Linked DNA regions of Actinoallomurus bryophytorum. The protein of the gene in region 1 interacts with the protein of each later gene in a pairwise test. Links are inferred from orthologs where the notes say so. Each region holds a gene or a part of one and is shown in the gene's direction. Other genes may lie near its edges.

What was found.
Region 2: the proteins of recA (region 1) and dprA interact in binary tests that used the Bacillus subtilis proteins (3 or more experiments, as listed by UniProt). The link is inferred for Actinoallomurus bryophytorum from one-to-one orthologs.

The regions. Positions count from the first base shown.
Region 1 is NZ_VFOZ01000001.1:534,690-543,268, reverse strand. Bases 3,139-6,001 are described here. They hold recA (recombinase RecA), read left to right. Parts: upstream 3,139-3,936; coding sequence 3,937-5,067; downstream 5,068-6,001. Other genes in these bases: FB559_RS02560 (regulatory protein RecX), read left to right, coding at 5,780-6,001; FB559_RS02570 (ATP-grasp domain-containing protein), read right to left, coding at 3,139-3,729. Also shown: FB559_RS02600 (ATP-dependent helicase), read right to left, coding at 1-217; FB559_RS44465 (DUF3046 domain-containing protein), read left to right, coding at 273-467; FB559_RS44460 (rhodanese-like domain-containing protein), read left to right, coding at 464-877; FB559_RS02585 (DUF350 domain-containing protein), read right to left, coding at 870-1,313; FB559_RS02580 (glutathionylspermidine synthase family protein), read right to left, coding at 1,330-2,475; FB559_RS02575 (hypothetical protein), read right to left, coding at 2,479-2,823; more of FB559_RS02570, read right to left, coding at 2,869-3,138; more of FB559_RS02560, read left to right, coding at 6,002-6,328; FB559_RS46055 (hypothetical protein), read left to right, coding at 6,503-6,631; rny (ribonuclease Y), read left to right, coding at 7,261-8,579. UniProt on the Bacillus subtilis protein: Multifunctional protein involved in homologous recombination, DNA repair and competence.
Region 2 is NZ_VFOZ01000001.1:709,934-718,527, reverse strand. What follows is about bases 2,661-5,538. They hold dprA (DNA-processing protein DprA), read left to right. Parts: upstream 2,661-3,489; coding sequence 3,490-4,587; downstream 4,588-5,538. Other genes in these bases: FB559_RS03405 (maleylpyruvate isomerase family mycothiol-dependent enzyme), read right to left, coding at 4,890-5,474; FB559_RS43610 (hypothetical protein), read left to right, coding at 4,625-4,762; FB559_RS03415 (YifB family Mg chelatase-like AAA ATPase), read left to right, coding at 2,661-3,392. Outside these bases: FB559_RS03435 (ribonuclease HII), read left to right, coding at 1-34; FB559_RS03430 (DUF2469 domain-containing protein), read left to right, coding at 62-373; FB559_RS03425 (hypothetical protein), read right to left, coding at 856-1,104; FB559_RS03420 (YraN family protein), read left to right, coding at 1,476-1,832; more of FB559_RS03415, read left to right, coding at 1,833-2,660; FB559_RS03400 (M23 family metallopeptidase), read right to left, coding at 5,907-6,437; rpsB (30S ribosomal protein S2), read left to right, coding at 6,715-7,728; tsf (translation elongation factor Ts), read left to right, coding at 7,776-8,594. UniProt on the Bacillus subtilis protein: Protein that helps load RecA onto ssDNA during transformation. Binds cooperatively to circular ssDNA, is able to bridge different segments of DNA. Favors the loading of RecA onto SsbA- or SsbB-coated ssDNA and formation of RecA-DNA filaments.

The DNA.
Region 1 (8,579 bases):
GCCGCTTGGGATCCTCCGGCGGCGGCACGGTGGCGAGCCGGTCGAGTGACCAGAAGAACGCGGCGAGGGTCTTGCCCGAGCCGGTCGGGGCCACGACCAGGGTGTTGTCGCCACGGGAGATGGCCTCCCAGGCGCCCTCCTGAGCCGCCGTGGGCGCGGCGAACGCCCCGGTGAACCACGCACGCGCGGCGGCGGAGAAGCGGTCTAGCGGTCCCATGCTGCCATGATGCCTCGCGGCACCGACAGAACGCGCCGGCCGGTAGCGTTGAGGGGTGCGTCTCACCGTGTTCTGGGAACGAATGAACAGCCAGTTCGGCGATGGCTATGCCGAGAGCGTGGCCAAGGACTACGTCCTGGCCGAGCTAGGTGGCCGCACCGTCGAACAGGCCTTGGCCGAAGGCGTCGCCGTCAAAGCCGTGTGGCAGGCGGTCTGCGCCACCTTCGACGTCCCCCAGAAACTGCGGTGAGCGTCGACCGGCTGCTCGCCGAGGCCAGGGCGGGGCTCACGCGCCTCAAGCCGCACGAGGCGGCCGAGGCCGTACGCGCCGGCGGGCTCCTCGTCGACACGCGTCCCGAATACCAGCGGCGCGCCGACGGCGACATCCCCGGCGCCGTCGTCGTCGAGCGCAACCATCTCGAGTGGCGGCTCGACCCCGGCAGCGACTCTCGTATCCCCGAGGCCGTCCACGACCGCGTCCGCTGGATCGTGATCTGCGACGAGGGCTACTCCTCGTCGCTGGCCGCGGCGTCTCTGCGGGCGATCGGCCTGGTCGACGCCACGGACGTGGTCGGCGGCTTCCAGGAGTGGCGGGCGGCCGGGCTCCCGGTGACGCCCGGTCCCGTACGCCCGCGGCTCGCCTCGTACGACCTCAGATGACGGCGACCGCGGTGATCAGGCCGACCGTGACCTGCGTCGCGCCCAGGAGGATCGCCGAGGGTTCGAGCTTCTCCTTGTTCATCAGCCCGGCCACGTCGATGCCCAGCAGGTAACGCACGACCAGCGTGGCGATCTGCTGGGTGATGATGCCCACCAGGCCCCAGACGAGAGTCGCGATCAGCCCTTCGAGGAGCTTCCCGCCGGACGCGAAGATCGACGCGGCCACCACGAGGCCCACGCCCGCCATGCCGCAGACGGCGAGCAGTGTCGCGTTGGCGTTGCGGTTCGTCCTGATGATCGTGGTGAGGCGGCCCGGCGTGGTCATGTCGACCGCGAAGAACCCGATGAGCAGCAGCACGAGCCCCAGTGCCGTGTACGCCGCGATCGCGCCGGCGCCCTTGCCCAGAGCCGTGCCGAAACCTTCCGAGAACGCCATAGCCATGTCGATCTCCCTAACGAGGTGCCACGTCGATGCGGTGCGGGACGAATGAAGAGGTGTCATCGGTGATGAGACCGGAGGTCTCGCGGATGCCCAGGCCGGCGGCCTCGTCGCCCACGACCCAGGCGCCGAGTACGGGATGCTCGCCGCCGAAGTCGGGCAGCGGGCACAGCTCCTGGAAGACGAAGCCCTCGGCTCCGTACTCCCCAGGAGTGGTCTGTACGCCGTCGGGCGTCACGATGCTCATGCTCGCCCCCTCACGGCCGAGCAGCGGCTTGCGCACGTACGACGTGAGCGAGCTCGGCGTGCCGAGGAACGTCGGCAGGAGGTTCGGATGGCCCGGGTACAGCTCCCAGAGCACGACGAGCAGCGCCTTGTTCGACAGGAGCATCTTCCAGATCGGCTCGATCCAGGACGCACGCGTGACGTGCCGGCCGAACGGCTCGGCGACGATCCACTCCCACGGGTAGAGCTTGCAGAGCGTACGGATCTCGGCCTCGTCCAGGTCGACGAAGCGTTCGTCCCGTGCGTGCCAGCCGACGTCCTCCATCGCGATGGGGGTGGCAGCGACGCCGGCCTGTTCGGCGGTCTCCTGCAGGTACGCGACGGTCATCAGCTCTTCGCCGGTCTCGTCTTCCGTGGTCCAGGCGAAGTGCACCGGTCCCGGCGCGATCTCCTTCCAGCGGTCCACGAGGCGTTCGTGGACGGAGTTCCACTGGTCGCCGTCGGCGTAGACGTCCTGTAGCCAGTACCACTGCACGATCGAGCTCTCCACCAGCGCGGTGGGGGTGTCGGCGTTGTACTCCAGCAGCTTGGCCGGGCCCTCGCCGTCGTACCGGAGGTCGAACCGCCCGTACAGGTGCGGGTCGCGGCGCCGCCAGGACGCCTCGATGAGCGGGCGCACCCAGGGCGGGATGCCGAACACGTCGTACCGGCCGGTCGTCACGACGTGCTCCACCGCTGCCAGGCACATCCCGTGGAGTTCTTCGACGACCGTCTCCAGGGCGAGGACCTCGTCCATGCCGAAGACGTAGTGCACCGACTCGTCCCAGTACGGGCGGGTCAGGTGCTCGGGGTGGGAGGTGCGGTGGTACGCGAGGCCCTGTGACTCGATGATCTGGGCCCAGTCCCCCCGCGGGTCCGAGAACTCGCGTCGCACGGCTCAGCCTCCGTGCGAGCCGGAGTGCCCGCCGAAGCCACCACGCGAGATCACCCGGCCGCCGCGTGAAGTGATCTTGCTGCCGCGGGGACGGATCGTGGAGCCGCGGGAGATGTAACCGCCGTGGTAGCGGCCGCCGTAGTACCAGTAGTAGCGGCCGTACGTGCCGCCGTTGTCGCAGTAGCGGTCGTCGACGACGCGGTGTGAGCCGCCGCGGGAGTTCTGGCCGTCGACGCAGGACGCGCTGGTGCTGGAGGAGCAGGCCACGAGCGTCAGGGACAGCACGCCCACCGCGCTGAGCTGTACGGCACCGGAGCGCATCCGCCGTCCGGCGTCTTGGGGAGGCATGGGCCCTCCGGTTCCGGGGGTGATGTCCGGTAAGTGTAGAGGTGCCTAGCGGATCGGGAAGCTCAGGTACAGGTCGGCGGGTTCGGCGCCTCCTGGAAGATCGCTCACCTGTCCGTCGCCGACCTCGACCACCCGCCAGGCGCCGTCCGCGCGCCGCGCGAGGTCCGTCGTGATGAAGCGGCAGCCCAGAGAACGTACGCAGGGCGCGGTGGGCTCCGTACGCGGGCGTGGATGCCGGTCCGGGGTGTCCGGATGCGGCCCGACCAGCACCGGCTCACCGTCGACCCACCAGACGCGCGCCTCGCCGCCCTCGTACGTCTCGAACTCGCGGATCACGATGCCGCCGGCCAGGGAGTCGCCCTGAAGCTCGAAGAAACGCGACACCACGGCGTGCAGCCGGTCGAGGTCGGTGACGTCGGGCACGAAGCACGCCTCGTCCCACTCGTGCTTGCGCGACTTGACGTAGTCCTTGACGATCACGGGTCCCTTGGGAAGCGGGCGTACGAGCTGCGCCAGCCTGTCCCTGCCTGGGGGAGCGCCGGGGGGCATCGGGAGCCACACGCTCGCGGGAGTGACACCGGCGAACGTGTCGTACCAGCCGGGCAGCTCATGGGCCTTCTGGTAGCCGTCCGGCGGCACCGCCATCGTGACCCTCCGCGCGCCGAGGGCGGAGGTCAGCGCGATGTACTGCACGGCCGTGATCATCCAGCCGCGGTACCAGACGGTGCCCAGGTCACGGGGTACGCGGTGGACGGCCATGGCGGCGTCGCCGTGCTGGAGGGCATCATGGTCGATGAGCGCGATGGAGCCGCCGAGCGCGCGTACGGCGTCGGCCTCCCGGGCGAAGTGCTCGTCGACCCTCCGGGGGTTGAGCGGGTCGGCGCACATGAGAATGGTCACCGGCATGATCCTGCGCTCAGCGTAAGCCAACTCCCTCCGGGTTTCCGGTGGGAATCGGAGTGTCTTACCATGATCGAACACGTGTTCGGCTAAAGTTGGCCGTAACGAGCGACGTCATCCACACCGGTGGCCCGGACTCTCGAAAACTGTCAGTGCGGCCCCGTAACGTCGCATCCGATAACAGCAGGCACCGATTTCACAGGGACACCTCACATGGCAGCAAACGATCGCGAGAAGGCTCTCGAGGCGGCGCTCGCCCAGATCGAGCGGCAGTTCGGCAAGGGTTCCGTCATGCGGCTGGGCCAGGAGGGGCGCCCTCCGGTCGAGGTGATCCCGACCGGTTCGATCGCCCTTGACGTGGCCCTCGGCATCGGCGGCCTCCCGCGTGGCCGTGTCGTAGAGATCTACGGCCCCGAGTCCTCCGGTAAGACGTCCCTCGCGCTCCACGCGGTCGCGAGCGCGCAGAAGAACGGCGGCATCGCGGCGTTCGTCGACGCCGAGCACGCGCTCGACCCCGAGTACGCGAAGAAGATCGGCGTCGACGTCGACGCGCTCCTCGTCTCCCAGCCGGACACGGGGGAGCAGGCGCTGGAGATCACCGACATGCTGATCCGCTCCGGCGCGATCGACGTCGTGGTCATCGACTCCGTCGCGGCCCTCGTGCCACGCGCGGAGATCGAGGGGGAGATGGGCGACAGTCACGTCGGTCTCCAGGCCCGCCTCATGTCGCAGGCCCTCCGTAAGCTCACCGGCGCCATCAACCAGACCAAGACCACAGCGATCTTCATCAACCAGCTGCGGGAAAAGGTCGGCGTCATGTTCGGCTCGCCCGAGACGACCACGGGCGGCAAGGCGCTGAAGTTCTACGCGTCGGTGCGCCTCGACATCCGCCGCATCGAGACGATGAAGGACGGCACGGAGGCGGTCGGCAACCGCACGCGCGTCAAGGTCGTAAAGAACAAGATGGCGCCGCCGTTCAAGGTCGCTGACTTCGACATCCTGTACGGCGTGGGCATCAGCCGTGAGGGCGGCCTCATCGACATGGGCGTCGAGCAGGGCTTCGTCCGCAAGTCCGGCGCCTGGTACACCTACGAGAACGACCAGCTCGGGCAGGGCAAGGAGAACGCCCGCACCTTCCTCAAGGAAAACCCGGACATGGCCAACGAGCTCGAGAAGAAGATCAAGGAAAAGCTCGGGGTGGGCCCGAAGCTCGACGCCGACCCGACCTCCCCGGCCGCGCCTCCCGCGGAGGCACCGGCCGACGGGGCGGTCACGGCGGGGGCGGGTAAGCCGGCAGGGGCCAAGCGGGGCGCCAAGAGCACCCCGAAGCCGGGCGACGTCTGAGAGCCGGCCCGATAAGCCCTCCTGGCGGGCGGCGGCGTCACGCCCCGCGCCGGACCGAGACCGGCGCGGAGTCCTTCCCCGGTGGCGTCGCCCCCGTCCAGGAGCCTCTTGCCGTTTCGCTTTGCGGGCACTTGTCCCCGGACCGCCGAACATCGGCGCTCCGGGCGGTGTCGAGCCGGGTTTCCTGGCGGCGTCGCGACTGGCTGGGAGTGGGTGGGGCTCGTGCTCACTCGCTCTGTGGGTGCCTGCCGGGAGGCTCCCCAGGGGGCGGTATCGGCGGTTGGCCGGAGCGCGAGGACCGGATCCGGGGTTCGCTGATGTTGGTGTTCGCCTGTCGGCGGCGTCTCGCTGAGGGGTTGGTGTCGCGGTGGGCTCTGAGCTCGCCGGCGTCGCGTCTCGCTGGGGCGTGGCCGTCCGGTCGGTCCCACGGTCGTTCGTGTGGCGCCGGTGCCGGTCCGGTCGGTCGGTCCGGTCGGCGGGAGTCTCGGCTTGAGGGCGCGGTGGTTCCGGTTCACCGCTTCGGGCGTCCGGCGCTTGTCTCCGTCCAGGGGGCAGTGGTTCGGACGGACATTCGGGTACGGCGAGAGTTCAAGGGGATGTCGTGGCAGGACGAAAGGCCGATAACGGATTTGGCGGCGCTGCACGCAGTGGTTCCGGTTGGAAGGCGAAGCGGTCCGCGTCCGACGGGCGGTCCACGGTGGGTGGGAGGTCCATGGCGGGTGGGAGGTCGTCGGCCGGTCGGCGTTCCGCCGCGGACGCTGACGATCCGGAGGCCGCGGCACGTGAGATCTGCCTCCGGCTGCTGAGCTTCTCGCCTCGCACACGCGCCCAACTAGCCGACGCGCTGCGGCGCAAGGGCGTGACGGACGAGGTGGCCGAGCGGGTACTGGGACGCTATACGGAGGCCGGCCTGATCGACGACGCCGCGTTCGCCCAGGCCTGGGTACAGTCCCGGCACGCCGGCCGCGGCCTGGCACGCCGCGCACTCGCCGCCGAACTCCGGCAGCGCGGCGTCGCCGACGACACCGTCAAGGAAGCGGTCGAAGAACTGGCCCCGGAGCAGGAAGAGTCCGCGGCCCGCGAACTCATAGCGAAACGAATGGCCGTCACCCGCGGCATGGACCCCGTCAAACGCACCCGCCGCATCGCGGGCGTACTCGCCCGCAAGGGCTACTCCGGCAGCCTCGCCTACAACCTGATCCGCGAGGCCCTCGAAGCGGAGGGCATCGGCGACCTCCCCGACTCACCCCCAGAGGACTAACCCCGGTCGCCGCAGCCCGACACCCCCGAGCACGAGAACGCCCCAGCGCACCCCCAGGATCCAGCCGACGCACGTGACCGCGATGACCGTCCCGGCAGTGGGCACGGCCGGCCTCGTCCAGCTGCGGGGCGAGGTGGGGGGCATGGCCGGTCTCGTCCGGTTGCGGAGCATGGGATGAGAAGCGTGGGTGCGGAGCGTGGCCACCGTGCGCCCGATGACGAGGTGGCGTTGACCCTGCACCGGCTCACCCGCGCGGCTTGTGGCGGGATGACCTGGGGGAGTGCCTGGGGCGGCGCGGTCTGAGCCGGGTGAGGTTGCTCAGGACGGGCCAGGCCAGGCCCACTGTGGCTGCCGTGACTTAGCCGTGCCGGCTCCAGGGCGTCGACCGCAGACCAGTGGGCCCATGGTGACTGGCGATGATCTTCCGGGCGGCGTGGTGCTCGGCGGTGGGAACAGGGGCGCGACGCGCCCGTGGGTGTAGCGGGTCCACAAAATTTGCCCTGGTCCGTGGCCGAGGGTGTGTACGGGTCCTGGTCAGGGCCGCCACGCGGCCGACCAGCGCGATCTTGTCTCTCACCTGCGGCGAGGGAGGTATGGGTATCTGCTTGCCACATGCAACGAATCGTCCGGAACGTGTGGTCTTTCCTTGCCCATTACCTCCGCGACGCTTACGGTTACGGCAGTGAGGAGTTACTCCGCGCAGTGCGGATTTCCATACGACCGCAGACTTTGACGAGCTGAGAGGTATCCCGGCCGGCTCCCCTATGGCCGGTTGGTGGGATTACAGGGTTCTGGTGGGAGTCCGGGACCCTGGATGGTTGTGCCCCGGCTGGCATCCGTCGGCGGTCCGGTGGACCCATGGCGCGTTCGTAGCCCCTCGCGCGCTGCCTTGGTGTTGGGTGGCGTCGACGTCGAGGAAAGGGGTCAGTGCCGTGATCTTGGGTGTCATAGGTGCGGCACTGCTCATCATCGTGGCCTTCGTCATCCTCGTCATCGTTGTGCTCCGGAGGATCCTCGGCCGGGTGGTCGCGGCTACCAAGAGCACCGTGCGGAGCGAAGAGGAAGTCAACGCTCATCGGGACGCGGACGAGATCGTAGCGCGGGCGAAGGCCCAGGCGCAGGAGATCGTCGCCGAAGCCGAGGCCAAGGCCAAGGACACCTCCGCGGTGGCCCGTGCCGAGGCAGAGAAGGAGGTCAAGACCCTCAAGGACGACCTCCGCCCGGTGCGGGAAGACCTCGAACGTCGCGAGATCCGTCTCGCCGAGCGTGAGCAGCGGCTCGATGACGAGATGCGGCGGCTCGAGGAGCGCAGCCAGAAGCTGGACGAGGTCAAGCAGTCGCTCCGAGAGCGCCGGGCCGAGCTCGAACGCGTCGACGAAGAACGCCAGCAGGTTCTCGAACAGGCCGCCGGGCTCACCGCCGACCAGGCCAAGAGCGAGCTCGTCGTCGCCATCGAGAACCAGGCCAAGCGCGAGGCCGCACTGATCGTCCGTGACATCGAGGGCGAGGCGCGCGACGAGGGCGAGAAGCGCGCGCGGAAGATCGTCACGCTCGCGATCCAGCGGGTGGCGACCGAGCAGACCGCCGAGTCCGTCGTGTCCGTGCTGCACCTGCCCAGCGACGAGATGAAGGGCCGCATCATCGGCCGCGAGGGCCGCAACATCCGCGCGTTCGAGACGGCCACCGGCGTCAACCTCATCATCGACGACACACCCGAAGCGGTACTGCTGAGCTGCTTCGATCCCGTACGCCGCGAGGTCGGCCGGCTCACCCTCGAAAAGCTCGTCCTCGACGGCCGGATCCATCCGCAGCGCATCGAGGAGATCTACGACCACAGCAAGGCCGAGGTCGAACAACTGTGCGTACGCGCCGGTGAGGACGCCCTCGTCGAGCTGGGCATCACCGAGATGCACCCGGAACTGATCGCCCTGCTCGGCCAGCTGCGCTACCGCACGTCGTACGGCCAGAACGTCCTGAAGCACCTCATCGAGTCGGCGCACATCGCGGGCATCATGGCCGCCGAGCTGCGGCTGCCGACCGTACTCCTCAAGCGCTGCACACTCCTGCACGACATCGGCAAGGCGCTCACGCACGAGGTCGAGGGCAGTCACGCTCTGATCGGTGCCGAGATCGCCCGGCGGTACGGCGAGGAGGAGGACGTCGTCCACGCGATCGAGGCGCACCACAACGAGGTCGAGGTACGCACCGTGGAGGCCGTACTCACCCAGGCCGCCGACTCGATCAGCGGCGG
Region 2 (8,594 bases), 180 kb from region 1 along the record:
TGAAGATACCGCCGGCCGGGCGGACGTCGCCTGAGCCGGCAGTACGGGGAGGGGAACGGCCATGAGCGCAGAGGATCTCGAAAAATACGAGACTGAGATGGAGCTCCAGCTCTATCGCGAATACCGCGACGTCGTCGGCCTGTTCGCGTATGTCGTGGAGACCGAGCGCCGTTTCTACCTGACCAACACGGTCGACCTGCAGGTGCGCAGCACCGAAAACGGCGAGGTCTTCTTCGAGGTCACCATGCAGGATGCCTGGGTGTGGGACATGTACCGCCCTGCCCGCTTCGTCAAGAGCGTTCGTGTCGTGACCTTCAAGGACGTCAACGTCGAAGAACTCGCCAAGAGCGATCTCGAACTCCCCGAGAGCTGATCGCAAACATCACGGTCCCAGCCGGGGGCGACCTGGTGCGTCCCTCGGCGGGGGGACACAGCGTGCCGCCCGAGCCGAAGCGGATATGGGCGGGCAGTCCGGATCGTGCTGATGTGCGGCCTCGTCCACTTCATCACCGCAGCCGACTGCCGCACCTTCCGGCTCCTGCTCCAGCCCCTCCTAGAGCATGTCTTACGGACGGCCGCAGGCCGCCGGCACACCGGTCTCGCCTGGCACGCAATCGCCGCCGCCGGCGAAAGGGCCTGACACGTCGGCCAGCCTGCCCGAGCTGTACAGCTAACCCCGTCCCGCCGAGTGCCCAGGCGGGCCGGTTGGATGGGGCTGCGCGGTTCGAGGGCGGGTCGGATGGGTCACGCGGTTGGGGTGTCGGTCGGATGGGGCTGCGCGGTAGGGGTGTCGGTCGGATTGAACCGTTCCGGCCTCGCCGCCCTTGACGACCATCACCGGACGCCCTCGTCCGACTACTCGAAGCCGCCGAGTGAGGTGCCGAACTCGACCGCGCCGCCGAGCTCCGCGAGCCGCAGCCTCAGCGCTTCCTCGATCCGCCATTCGGGCGTGATCAGGCTCGCCGGATAAGGGATGTCGGGGCGATCCCTCAGCGTCTCGGGGACGTCCAGCGTCACCTGGCCGTCGGAAGCGGTCGAACGGGTCGGCATCGCCATCCGGCCGCCTGCGATCACGCGGTCGATGATGCCGAGATCGCCGAACACATCGAGGCTATGCGGGTCGAGAGTCGGTCGGATCGAGCTGCTCGGACACCAGGGGCCGGTCGGATCGAGCTGTCGCATCAAGACTGGTCGGATCAAGGCTGGTCGGATCGAGCCTGCTTGCCAACCGACGTGTTGGTGGTGACTTCGATAGTCGATCTTGAGCGTGCCGTCCGCGCTCCCCTCACATCGAGGGGTCGTAGGTCCTCAGCGAACTCCACCACTCCGGACCTCAAAACGTGCGACTAGCCGGGCATACGACATCGCCCCGAAAGCGGCGACGAACCTTGAACCCAGGTGCGTTATCCACAGAACGTGATTCCACTACCGCCCATCGTGACCTTCCGGCAGTTTCGAGGTCGGAGGTGAGGCACATGCGCGCGAAGGACGTGCTTGGAAGGCTTGGCGAGGAAGCGGCCGCGAGGCATCTGGCCGGGCTCGGGTGGACGATCATCGACCGCAACTGGCGCTGCCCGGAAGGCGAGCTCGACATCGTGGCCCGCGATGGGGCCAGTCTCGTGGTGTGCGAGGTGAAGACCCGCTCCGGCCTCGTCTACGGCGCTCCCGTGGAGGCCGTCACGCCGGCCAAGGCGGCGCGGCTCCGCCGGCTCGCCGCTCGATGGGTGGCGATGCGCGGCATCGCGTACTCGCCCGTCCGCATCGATGCCATCGGGCTCGTGTCCGAGGGCGGCGGGCGGTTCAGCATCGACCACCTGAGGGGAGTGTGCTGAATGGCGCTCGCCCGCACCCGGGCCGTGGCCCTCTTCGGCGTGGACGGCCAGATCGTCGACGTGGAGGCCGCGATCACCAACGGTGTCCCCGGTCTCCATCTGGTCGGTCTTCCGGACACGGCGCTCAGCGAGGCGCGCGACCGGGTACGCGCGGCGATTCTGCACAGTGGCGAAAACTGGCCCAATCGCCACGTGACCGTGAGCCTCTTCCCTGCCAGCCTGCCCAAGCGAGGAAGTGGCTTCGACATCGCAATCGCCGTCGCCGTCCTCGGAGCGGGCGAGGCGTTGCCGACCGACGCCTGCGCGGGTCTGGTGATGATCGGAGAGCTCGGTCTCGACGGCCGGATCCGTCCCGTGTCCGGTGTCCTGCCCGCGGTGCTCGCCGCGGCTGACAGCGGAGCCGACACAGTGATCGTCGCGAAGGGCAACGCCGCCGAGGCGTCCTTGGTACCCGACGTCAAGGTGGTCGCGGTGGGATCGCTGCGCGCCCTGCTTGCCCGGCTGCGCGACCTGCCCCCGCCCGAGGATCCCGATGACGAGGCCGACGTGGAGGGCCCCGCGCCCCACACCGATGGGCTGGCCGCACGTTCCAAGGCCCGGCGCGGCGACCTCGACCTCGCCGACGTCCGCGGACAGGCCGAGGGGCGCAAGATCCTGGAGGTCAGCGCAGCCGGAGGGCATCACGTCTGCTTCATGGGCCCACCCGGCTGCGGCAAGACAATGCTCGCCGAACGCCTCCCCACGCTGCTCCCCGATCTCGAACGCGGCGCGGCGCTCGAGGTCACCGCGATCCACTCGGTCGCCGGCACACTCCCCGCAGGACAGCCTCTGATCACCCGTCCGCCGTTCCAGGCACCGCACCACACGGCGTCGCGAGCGGCCCTGGTCGGCGGCGGCAGCGCCCGGATGATCCAGCCAGGGGCCGCATCCCTCGCACATCGGGGCATCTTGTTCCTGGACGAGGGCCCGGAGTTCGGCGGCGGCGTCCTCGACGCGTTACGCCAGCCGCTGGAGGAGGGCGAGGTCGTGATCGCCCGTTCGGGCGCGACCGCCCGCTTCCCCGCGCGGTTCACGATGCTCCTCGCGGCCAACCCGTGCCCGTGCGCGGCCCCGAAGGTACGTGACTGCAGCTGCGCGCCATCGGTACGGCGCCGATACCTCGCCCGGCTGTCCGGACCGCTGCTCGACCGTGTCGATCTCAAGTCCCGGCTGAAAGAGGTGACACGTGCCGAGCTCCGCTACGACCTCGAACTCGCCGAGTCCAGCGAGGTCGTCGCCGAGCGGGTGCTCACCGCGAGAGACCGCACCCGCAGACGCCTTGCCGACACCCCGTGGCGCACCAACGCGGAAATCCCCGGCCGCGAACTACGGCGCAGGTTCGCCCCACCCGGACAGGCCCTGGCGACACTCGACCGCCCACTCGCCGACGGACGCCTGAGCGCCCGCGGCCTGGACCGTGTGGTCCGCGTCGCCTGGACCCTCACGGACCTCATCGGCAAGGAAGGACCCACCACCGACGAGATCAACCAGGCACTGGCCTTATGGGAGGGACGCACCTGACCGGAGCGGACACCACTCCGGACACCGGACCACGGGCGGGAGGCAACAGATGATCGTCCCTATTGAAGAACGGCTGGCGCGGGCCGTGCTCACATGCATGGCTGAGCCCGGCGACCAGCGCTTAGGCCGCCTGATCGAGCAGGAAGGGGCCCAGGACGCGCTCGCGGCCGTGCGCTCCGGTGAGGCTCCCGCCGGGCTGGACCGAGTCGAACTTGAAAAACGATTCCCTGCTTGGCGGGCACGGTTGTCGGAGGCCGACCCCGAGCGCCTCCTCGCCACCTGTGAGGAGAGCGGCGGCCGGCTTGTGTGCCCGGGTGAGGCGGAGTGGCCTTCGCAGCTAGACGACCTGGGTGACGGCCGTCCGTACGCGTTGTGGGTACGCGGCGATCAGGATCTGCGGTTCGGCTGTCTCAGATCGGTCGCACTGGTGGGAGCCCGAGCCGCGTCGGCGTACGGCATCCACGTGGCCGCCGAGATGGCCGCGGAGCTGGCGGACCACAACTGGACCGTGGTCAGCGGCGGCGCGTACGGCATCGACGCCGCGGCACACCGCGGAGTGCTCAGCGCCGATGGCCTGACCGTGGCGGTGCTCGCGTGCGGCGTGGACGTGACCTATCCGAGCGCGCATGCCGGCCTGTTCACGGAGATAGCACGGAGCGGTCTCCTGGTCAGCGAACTACCACCGAGGGCGACCCCGACCCGCCCGCGCTTCCTCATCCGGAACAGGGCCATCGCGGCACTGACCCGCGGCACCGTCGTGGTCGAAGCGGCCCAGCGCAGCGGTGCGATCAGCACGGCCCGCCACGCCCGCGACCTTGGCCGCGCCGTGATGGTGGTGCCGGGCCCGGTGACCTCGCCGACGTCCGCAGGCTGCCACACCCTCCTGCGCGAATGGGGCGAAGCCGTGTGCGTGACCGACGCCTCGGACGTTCTCGACCGCGTCGGCCTCATCGGCGACGACATGGCCCCTCAACGCCGCGGCCCGGTCCTCGACCGCGACCGCCTAGGCCCAGCCGCACGCGACGTACTCGAAGCACTCCCGTCACGCGGCGGAGCCGGCGCCGCCCGCATCGCGGTGACCGCGGGAGTAGACCTCGACACCGCCCTGACCTGCCTGGGCGCCCTCGCCGCAGGCGGTTTCGTCGAACGCTGCATGAAAGGCTGGAAACTACGCCACAACCCATTGGACCCCTGACCCGAATGTCGGCCTCGACATCACTCGGAGCGGCCCTATGGGCATCTGGATCGCCAGCGTCCAGCAGCTCAAGGGTGCTCTGCAGTCCTATGAGGGCGCGCTCATCATCGCGAGCCAGACGAACGTTCACCCCGAAGAACTTCGCCGACCACCCCCGAACGCCACCCCGGGTTGATCAGGCGAGCGCGCGACGTGGTGTGATCGTGGTGGCTCCGGTGCCCTGATCCGGCCGTTCCCCCGCGATATTCGTACGGCCCCGGACCTGGACCCGGCCGCGACCTGGACCCGGACCCGGACCCGGCTCAGTGGGCCTCCGCGAACTCCAGCTCGTCCTCGACCGAGTCGCGCCCCGACAGCCACAGGCCCAGGGCCTCGCGGGTGCCGCGTACCTCGCGTCCCCGGCCGACCGTCCGGTCGCCGTCGGTGAGTACGAGACGGTGGCGCAGCACGCGGCGGTTCATCCATAGGCTCAGCTGCATGCCCTCGCGCAGGATCGCGCGGGCGATCGGCTCGGGTACCTCGCGTGGCCGGCCGAGTCCGCGCAGGATGTCCTGGTGGTGCACGCCGAGGTCGCCGAGGAACAGCAGCGCGCCTAGCCGGCTGGTCAGGGCGGGGCGCTCAGCCCACTCGGCGGCACGATCCATCAGTTGAGCGCGGCTCAACTCACGGGCCTCGCGCGCCATCGCGGCGTTCGCCACGTTGATCCGGCCTCCATGGCGTACGTAGGTGCTCATGGTGTCGACGCCGATCACATGGCCGAGCACGTCGCGGGGCGACCAGTCCTCGCACAGGGTCCGTCCCGATGTGAACTCGTCGTCGGACAGGCCGTCAATCGTCTCGATCAGCCGCCGCCGCTCGCGGCGCTGCTCGTCTTCGAACGGGAACACACAAACCTCCGGGGCCGTCGGGGCCCGACATTCTTGATCTTCCAGCCGTCGACCGCAACTCTCCGTGCTCTGGTGCGAGCGTGCAGTGAAACGAGGCTGGGTCATTCTGTCGATCCGGCGCTGTTTCGGGTCGGTGACATGACGCCAGGCCGGTGGCGTCTTGGGTGGGTCCATTGACCTGAGGCGGAGGCCGAAACCGTGAGTGGCCGCATCGTTGGGCCGGGGGATCGGGCAATGCTCACGCCCAGGCATGGGCTGTTGGCGTGGTTCATCGGGGGCGGGTGGTGGAGGGGTCGGGGGGTGGCGAGGGGGCCTCGGCGGGTTCCGGGGGGTTGCGTCCCACCAGGGCAGTAGGCGTACGGGGCCGAGGCCCAGGAGGGTCAGGGGTCCAGGTACTTGGCCCCCTCGCGTGGGCCTCAGCGCACGCGTGGGTTATTGGCGGCGGGTGGTCGGGGGGTCGGGGGGTGGCAAAGGGGCCTCGGCTGGGTTCCAGGGGGGCGCGTCCCACCAGGGGAGTAGGCGTACGGGGCCGAGGCCCAGCAAGGTCAGGGGGTCCAGGTACTCGACGCCCTCGCGTAGGCCCCAGTGCAGGCATGGGGTCTGGCCGCAGTGGCCCAGGACGTTCTCGACCCTGCCGATCGGGTCGCCTGCCGACACCCGGCGGCCCGGGTGGACCGATGGGTGTACTGGCAGGTACGTCGTCCGCAGGGTGCCGTGGACGATCGTTACGACGCCTCGGCCGGCCAGGTCTCGGGCGAAGCCCACTCGGCCCGGGCCGGTGGCGTACACGAGGCTGCCCGGGGTGGCCGCCAGGTCGACGCCGCGGTGGCCGGGGTCCCACGGATGCGCCGGTGGGTCGAAGACACGCAGGATTTGCGGTGCCGGTCTCAGTGGCCACTGCCAGCCCGGGCCGGAGGGGGGTAGCAAGGCTGTGACCAGCAGAAGTATTCCATTCCACACCATGGGACCAGAGCATGCGCCCGCGCTCTCGGACCCGCCAGAGGGGTGCGCGAATGTGGATAACCCAAGGATGAATCATGCCGATTCCACGGCGGGGGCGTGCCGCCGGTACACTGACTGAACGGTCGCATGACCGAATTCACGCGCCCGCCGGTCACCGGTGTGAAGGTGGGGCTGCCCTCTCGGTCCGTGGCAACAGCCATGGGAGGGGCACGCACGGGCGCAGGAACAACCGAGAGCGGCCCGGAGAGCGACCGGGCCAGACAGGAGAACACGGGCAATGGCACCCGTCGTCACCATGAAGCAGCTCCTCGAGAGCGGCGTTCATTTCGGGCATCAGACCCGGCGCTGGAACCCGAAGATGAAGCGTTTCATCTTCACCGAGCGCAACGGCATCTACATCATCGACCTGCAGCAGTCGCTGTCCTACATCGACCGCGCCTACGACTTCATCAAGGAGACCGTCGCCCACGGCGGCACGATCCTGTTCGTCGGCACCAAGAAGCAGGCGCAGGAGTCGATCAACGAGCAGGCGCTGCGTGTCGGTATGCCGTTCGTCAACCAGCGCTGGCTGGGTGGCATGCTCACCAACTTCTCGACGGTGCACAAGCGCCTGACGCGTCTGAAGGAGCTCGAGGAGCTCGACTACGACGACGTCGCGGGCTCCGGCCTGACGAAGAAAGAGCTCCTCATGCGCAAGCGTGAGAAGGACAAGCTCGAGCGCACCCTCGGCGGTATCCGGGACATGGCGCGTGTGCCCAGCGCGGTGTGGATCTGTGACACCAAGAAGGAGCACATCGCCGTCAACGAGGCCCGCAAGCTGGGCATCCCGGTCGTCGCGATCCTCGACACCAACTGCGACCCGGACGAGGTCGACTACCCGATCCCGGGCAACGACGACGCCATCCGTAGCGTCAGCCTGCTCACCCGCGTCGTCGCCGACGCCGTGGCCGACGGCCTGATCTCCCGCGCGGGCGCCGCCACCTCCGGTGACGAGAAGCCCGCCGCCGGTGGTGGCGAGGAGCCGCTCACCGAGTGGGAGCGCGAGCTGCTGGAGAAGAAGGACGAGACTCCGGCCGACGCAGCCCCCGAGGCCGCAGCCGCCGAGACGGAGACGCCCGCCCCCGAGGCAGCGGCTCCCGAGGCGACCGAGGCCGAGGCCGAGGCCACCGAGACGACCGAGGCGACCGAGGCAGCGGCTCCCGAGACGGCCGAAGCCGCTCCCGAGGCGGCCCCGGCCGACGCCGAAGCCGCGCCCGCCGAAGCCGCGCCCGCGGAAGCCCAGGACGCCTGACGCCTGACGGCCACCAGAACGACGACGACGAGAGAGACACGACCACAATGGCGAACACCACCGCCGCGGATGTCAAGCGGCTACGGGAGCTCACCGGTTCGGGCATGATGGCCTGTAAGAAGGCCCTTGAGGAGGCGGAAGGCGACCTTGACAAGGCCGTCGAGCTGCTGCGCCTCAAGGGTGCCAAGGACGTCGGCAAGCGTGCCGAGCGGACCGCGGCGAACGGCCTGGTCGTTGAGTTCTTCAACGGCTCGGGCGACGGCACGCTTCTCGAGCTGAACTGCGAGACCGACTTCGTCGCCAAGAACGAGCAGTTCATCGCGCTGGCCGACCGCATCGCCGAGTTCGCCGCGGGCAGTGACGCGGCCGACGCGCCGGCGCTGCTGGCCGCCGAGATCGAGCCGGGCAAGTCGGTGCAGCAGCTGATCGACGACAACAGCGCCAAGATCGGTGAGAAGATCGAGCTGCGTCGTTTCGCCCACTTCAAGGGCGCCTTCGTGACCAGCTACCTGCACAAGTCCGACCCGTCCCTGCCGCCGACCACCGGCGTCCTGGTCGAGCTGGACGTCGACAACGCCCAGGTCGGCAAGGACGTCGCGCAGCAGATCGCGGCGATGTCGCCGAAGTACCTGAGCAACGACGACGTGCCCGAAGACGTCGTCGCCAAGGAGCGGGCCCTCGCGGAGCAGATCACGCGTGACGAGGGCAAGCCCGAGCAGGCGATCCCGAAGATCGTCGAGGGCCGCGTGCGGTCCTACTTCAAGGACTTCGTCCTGCTCGAGCAGCCGTTCGTGAAGGACCCCAAGAAGACGATCGCCAAGGTCCTCCAGGAGTCCGGCGTCACCGTCAAGCGCTTTGCCCGGTTC